Regions from separate parts of the Aureibacillus halotolerans genome, predicted to be linked through region 2. Evidence: predicted binding sites of a transcription regulator. Region 2 holds the regulator's gene; the other holds the start of a gene.

Region 1 (3,427 bases), on a different contig from region 2:
GAAATTTTTTAGATCAGCCAAACGGCTCAATCGAAAAGTCATCCATACAGCTGGATCATTTGAATGCCATTTTTAGTCGCTTTATTCGTCATGAGAAAAACAAGCTGAAAAGGCGTTTAGCCATTGAAGAAGAGCTGCAAAAAAAGTTGGAGGATGCACTGCTTTTGAGTGAAGATCATACCGATAATGAACTTCTGTCTTATATAGGTACACTGTTTCAACATGAAAGTTTCCGTATTTATTTATGTGATGGAGACGGGTTTCAAAAATCGGCAAATATGGTGTGGCGTGACAGTGAGTGGGCATTCCAACAAGAGTATATGGGGAAAAATTGGAGCTGGCGTCCCTATTTCCTTGAAAATATTGTTCGTATGGAGTCGGGTGGCAAAGGTATTCTTTCAGATCTTTATTCAGATATTGAAACAAAGCAAAACATCCGAACATTTTCTTTCCCTGTGCAGGAGCACTTGTATGTATTCATTGACCTATCTTACGAATTTTTATTTAAAAATGATCATCACGTCTAGGGCACGCCCTAAATGTATGAGCACACTCTTTAAGGGGAGAGTAATCGTAAAAGAGGCTTAGTAATAGCCTCCCTATGAAGAGGTGCTTTGAATCATGGATGCTGCAATACTTGCACTATCTGCTCTCACCGTGTTGGTCGTGTTGTGTGGAGCCATCGTGTCAATGCGGATTGGCAAAGCAACGAAAAAAGAGACGGACAGCTCCGTCTCAGAGTCGATTTCACGGCATCCAGTTGGGAGAAATCCGATCTTTTGGGTCTATGGGATTGCTGCTCTACTAATCCTTGGCTATATTGTGTATTTAGCCATCACCTATACCGCGTCAAAGGGCGTTGCTTAAAAATCCAAATGATGTAAATTAACAACGGAGCGTGGATGTATTATCCATGCTCCGTTGTTTTTATGCTTTGCTTTTCGTTGTTTGCTTGAACGCTTCCTCAAATTCCTGTGCTTTTTCAGCGGATGCTTCAATGGCTTCTCGGAAAACGTCCTTTGCCTGTCCTGCTTCTAGCCGAGCAAGTCCTTCATACGTCGTTCCTTTTGGAGATGTGACTTGAGCACGAAGCTCCGCTGGCGTTCGGTTCGTTTGCCGTACCATTTCAGCAGCACCCGCCATAACGTCAACAATCCATTGGCGCCCCTCTTCCTCTGTAAAGCCGTGTGCTTTTGCAGTATCCTCAAAATATTCCATCACAGCGTACATATAGGCTGGACTGCTTCCAGCAAGCCCCGTAAAGAGATTCATTTTTGCTTCTTCAATTTCATAGGCCGTGCCAAAGCCTGAAAGCAACGAATGCACAATGGCTTTGTCCTCTGTTGAGACGGCTTTTCCTGTGCAATAGCCTGTTGTAGACATTGAAATGGCTGAAGATGTATTTGGCATCACGCGAACGACCTTTGTGTTTTTGGAGGTCCAATGCGTCATTGTCTCTGTAGAGAGTCCTGCAATGACAGAAAGTAGCAGGGGAGAATGGTCTATAAGGGAAGAAATGCGAGCAAAAATCTCCTCAGCATCTTTCGGTTTGACAGCCATGACGACTACAGATGCCCGTGAGATGCAACTGTCAAGATCTTGACTAGCTGTAACGCCATACTGCTGTTGTAACTCCTTTAGCCGTTCGGCGTTTGTCCGATTGAGAACGGTGATTTGGTTAGGTTCGACAAGTTGATTGGCAAGAAGTCCACGAATCATTGCCTCTGCCATAGAGCCAGCACCTAGAAATACGATTTGTTTTCCTTGCATCATGGTGTAACAACCTTTCTAAAGTTCTTCTCATTTGCAAATGGTGAATGGGCTTCGCGCAGCCCTTGTTTAAGCCTTCTAATCGTTATTGTCGTTGATTATAAAAAAAACCACAAGTTTTTTAAGCAAAATCCTTGAAAGTCAAAGTAGGTCAAAGTATACTTTCGATATAGTCAAAGAAAGTCAAAGGTGATTTATCTAAAATAAAGGAGGACAAATCGATATGAATTGTCAACATTGTCATCAACGTCCTGCTTCTGTGCAATTGAGGATGAAAATAAATAATAATAAAGAATCAATACACTTATGCCAACAATGTTTGCTGACTCTTGAAAAACAACATCAGCAAAACCCAAACGCGTTTTATGGACAAATGATGGGTGGTCAAAGTGGAGCGGTTACTCAGCAGCAGACGTCACAAGAAAGCTTACTTGAATCATTGGCTACTGATTTAACGGACCAAGCGAACGCAGGTGCTATTGATCCGGTCATAGGACGTCACGATGAAATTCAAAGAGTAATCGAGGTTCTCAACCGTCGAAACAAAAACAATCCGGTTTTGATTGGTGAACCAGGGGTTGGGAAAACGGCGATTGCTGAAGGGATCGCCTTGCGAATTGCTGATAAAAATGTACCGAACAAGCTATTAAACAAACGAGTCATGCTTCTCGATGTTGCCTCACTCGTTTCAAACACGGGCATACGTGGCCAATTTGAGGAACGCATGAAGCAGCTCGTGGACGAAATACAATCACGCGATGACATTTTGTTATTCGTGGATGAAATACACTTGCTTGTTGGTGCAGGACAGACTCAAGATTCGCAAATGGATGCTGGGAACATCTTAAAACCGGCGCTTGCACGCGGAAAAATGCAGCTCATTGGGGCGACGACATTAAAAGAATATCGCGCGATTGAGAAGGATGCTGCACTTGAACGTCGCTTTCAGCCGGTGATCGTTGATGAACCTACGGAAGATGAGGCTGTTGCGATTTTACAAGGCTTGCAACAGCGTTATGAGGAGTACCACCGTGTCCTCTATACGGAGGATGCCATTAAGGCAAGTGTACAGCTGTCTAAACGTTACATTCAGGACCGGCAGTTGCCAGACAAGGCGATTGACTTGATGGATGAAGCAGGATCTGTTCTCAATTTGTCACATGAAGAAAAGGATGAAAATCAAATAGAGCATCGTTTAACGGACGTGCGCAAGGAAAAAGAGGAAGCAACGGCAAACGAGGCATACGAGCGTGCAGCTCAACTGCGGGATGAAGAAAAACGCTTGCTTGAGCAAAAACAACATGCGACCTCGGATATTCCTGAGGTAACGCGTGAAGTGATCGAGCAGCTCATTCAGAAGAAAACAGGTATTCCCGTTTCGCGTTTAGAAGAAGACGAGCAAACGCGCATGAAGGAGCTTGAAATGCGCTTGTCCCAACAGGTCATTGGCCAGGTCGAGGCGGTTCAAAAAGTTGCCAAAGCCGTGAAACGCTCACGTGCAGGTCTTACCTCGAAACACCGCCCATCAGGATCATTCTTATTTGTTGGTCCAACAGGGGTCGGGAAAACGGAGCTGTCTAAATCGCTTGCTCGAGAGCTGTTTGGTGATGAAGATGCTTTGATTCGATTGGACATGAGTGAGTACATGGAAAAGCAT
Region 2 (3,427 bases):
CCCATGCCGAACACGGAAGTTAAGCTCTTCAGCGCCGATGGTAGTTGGGTTTCCCTGTGAGAGTAGGACGCTGCCGGGCAAAACAAACAGAGAGGTTACGCAGGATGCGTAACCTCTTTTTGTATTCTATTCTTTATGAAACTTGAAAAGACATGAGTTGCTCTAGTGCGCATACACTGTTTTAGTAGTAAGAGGAGGGATATGAATGGAAGGTAATGAATGGATACACATTATTGAAATACCAGAAGATTTTCATGTTATGCTTGTACGTATTCTTGTCGCTCTCGTGTTAAGCGGACTTGTTGGTCTGGAACGGGAAGTAAGCAAAAGACCAGCAGGATTTCGAACGCATATATTGGTTGGTATGGGTGCTTGTATGATGATGCTTCTATCATTATACGGGTTTGAAGAGTTCATTGAGAACTATGACAATGTTCAATATGATCCAGCGAGGATTCCTTCTTACGTCATTAGTGGTATAGGCTTTTTAGGTGCAGGCACGATTCTTGTGAAAGGGGCAACGATTCGTGGGCTAACGACCGCTGCTTCAATATGGGTTGTTGCAGGACTAGGCTTAACAGTAGGCGCAGGTCTATATACATTAGCTATTCTTTCAACTGTTGTTGTGCTGTTAAGCTTGATGTTTCTCAATCGATTAGAAACACTCCTTTTTAAGCATGGTGCAGAGGAAATCATTCATATCGTTGTTCCAAAAGATGGGCAGCATTTAGCGGAGTTGTTACGTATTATTGAAGACTATGGAAAGATTCGCAATGTGAGAACAAAGGATTTAGTTGCTGGAGACGGGAAAGAGCGACTAAAAGAATACAAGTTCACAGTTTTGTTTGCTGAATCTGAAGGACGCATTAAGGTGTTGGATGCATTGTCCATCGTGGAGGTTGTTAAAGAAGTCTATTAGATATCAGATGATTAAGACATTTCGTTGAGGACATAATGAAGAGAAGGCTTCATATTTGCAAATGGTTAGCGATCGAACGTATAATAATCATCATAGTCAAAAATAGTCAAAGTCCTGAATTGAAGGGAGGGAAACGATGAAAAACATCTCAGACATCATAGAAGACTACCTTAAACAAGTTTTTCAGTTATCTGAGAACGATGCGGTAGAAATTAGGCGGCATGAAATAGCAGATCGTTTTCAGTGCGTACCCTCTCAAATTAATTATGTGATTAAAACAAGGTTCACTGTGGAAAAGGGCTATATTGTTGAAAGTAAACGTGGCGGTGGAGGCTACATTCGGATTACGAAGATTGAGCATGAGGACCACCTGCATATGCTAGATCAAATGCTACGATTGATCGAAGGAAACGGATGTACTCAAGCGTCAGCGGGGCATATTCTTGGCCGTTTATATGAGGAAGGGGCATTGAGCAAGCGTGAGTGTCAGATTTTATTGAATCTCATGGATCGTTCTGTGCTTGATTTGCCGATAGAACAACGGGATATATTACGAGGCAGAATGCTTCAATCTATTCTGCAAACTCTTAAATATAAAATGTAAGGATGGGGGAGCTACATGGAGTGCGAAGTTTGTCATCAACGCTCCGCTACAGTTCATTTTACACAAATTATTAATCATGAGAAATGGGAGAAACATTTGTGTGAGGTATGCGCTCAGGAGCGAGAAGACCAACCGTCTCAAGGGCATCACCAAGGTTATACCATTCAAGATTTATTATCAGGCATCTTTGGTTACGGACAGGACGCATTCGCGTTTCATAAGCAGAAACAGCACGTCACGTCGAATGAGCCTCTTTGTCCAAAATGCAATATGACCTATGCACGTTTCCTCAAAACAGGAAAATTCGGCTGTGCCCAATGCTATGATACGTTTAAAGACCGATTAGATCCTGTTTTACGACGTGTTCATGCAGGGAATACAACACATAAAGGGAAAATTCCAAAGCGTGCAGGACAGGAATTAAACGTAAAACGGCAAATCACTGAGTTAAAAACGGCCATTCACGAGCTTATCGATAAAGAAGAGTTTGAAAAAGCCGCGGTTCTTAGAGATGAAATTCGTTCCTTACAAGGGAAGTTGAAGGAAGGGGATCAGTAACGATGTCGTTGCATAAGTTTATTCAACAGGCGTTAAGTCCCTGGCATCTAAAGGGAGGGCCCGATAGTGATATTGTCATGAGCTCCCGTATCCGCTATGCCAGGAACCTGAATCGTTATTCCTTCCCGACCGTTGCAGGAAGCGAGGAATTGCAAAACGTTCTAAACCAAGCGAAAACAAATGTAATGCCCCATGAGTATGGGGATGTTGGGCGTTTGTCTATGCTAGAAATGAGCGACCTTAAAAATATTGAAAAGCGTGTCCTGATGGAAAAACAGCTCATATCTCCCAATTTGGCTGGATCAGAGAAATCCTCAGCAGTATTGCTGTCTGACGAAGAAAACATTAGTTTGATGGTGAATGAGGAAGATCATTTTCGTTTGCAGTGCTTGTTCCCTGGTTTTCAGCTGACGGAAGCGTTGGCTGCAGCCAATCAAATGGATGACATCTTAGAAAATCATTTGGAGTACGCATATGATGAGGAAAAAGGATACTTAACAAGCTGTCCAACCAATGTTGGCACAGGCATGAGAGCATCCGTAATGATGCACCTTCCCGCACTAATCATGAGTGGAAGAATGAATACGATTATATCAGCAATTAATCAGCTAGGCATTGCGGTTCGTGGAATTTATGGAGAAGGCTCTGAAGCCCAGGGAAATGTATTTCAAGTGTCGAATCAATTAACATTAGGAAAATCTGAAGAAGACATCGTTGACGATCTGCAAAGTGTAGTTTATGAGCTGATCCAAAAGGAACGGGAAATGCGAGGCGCTATGCTCGATACATCTCGGGTTCAATTGGAAGACAGAGTGTGGAGGTCCTATGGCATTTTGTCACACAGCCGTGTCATTCAAAGTGCTGAGGCTGCTAGCTGTTTATCAGATGTAAGGCTAGGCATAGACCTTGGTTTCATTGACGGTCTGTCTCAGAGTATACTTAGCGAAGTAATGATTCTAATGCAGCCGGGGTTTCTTCAGCAGTATGCGAACGAGGCCCTCGAACCAAAAGAAAGAGACATTCGAAGAGCCACATTGATTCGAGAACGTGTAAAGCTCGAAAAGATTTAAATATAAATTTTGGGAGGCTGATCCGTATGATGTTTGGACGATTTACAGAACGTGCGCAAAAAGTGCTCGCGTTAGCACAAGAGGAAGCCGTACGTTTAGGACATAACAATATTGGCACAGAACATATTCTGCTAGGCTTGGTCCGCGAAGGCGAAGGCATCGCAGCAAAAGCTTTATCCGCTCTTGGACTAGGCGCAGAAAAAATACAAAATGAAGTCGAAGCGTTAATTGGGATGGGGCAGGAAGCATCTCAAACGATTCATTATACACCTCGTG

The links. The regulator CtsR, encoded in region 2, represses protease genes until heat stress. The targets are predictions, from matches to a motif close to ATGGTCAATAAAGGTCAAACA.
Region 1: a site for CtsR is predicted at 1,940-1,960, ahead of EV213_RS03620 (ATP-dependent Clp protease ATP-binding subunit). Genes of this name have one in related genera too.

What each region holds. Positions count from the first base shown of each region.
Region 1 is NZ_SNYJ01000002.1:298,858-302,284, forward strand. It holds gene EV213_RS03605 (EAL domain-containing protein) at 1-527, shown strand, start outside; gene EV213_RS03610 (hypothetical protein) at 622-867, shown strand; gene proC (pyrroline-5-carboxylate reductase) at 928-1,773, opposite strand; gene EV213_RS03620 (ATP-dependent Clp protease ATP-binding subunit) at 1,994-3,427, shown strand, end outside.
Region 2 is NZ_SNYJ01000023.1:199-3,625, forward strand. It holds rRNA gene rrf (5S ribosomal RNA) at 1-79, shown strand, start outside; gene EV213_RS18295 (MgtC/SapB family protein) at 206-919, shown strand; gene EV213_RS18300 (CtsR family transcriptional regulator) at 1,056-1,523, shown strand; gene mcsA (protein-arginine kinase activator protein McsA) at 1,539-2,081, shown strand; gene mcsB (protein-arginine kinase McsB) at 2,084-3,151, shown strand; gene clpC (ATP-dependent protease ATP-binding subunit ClpC) at 3,178-3,427, shown strand, end outside.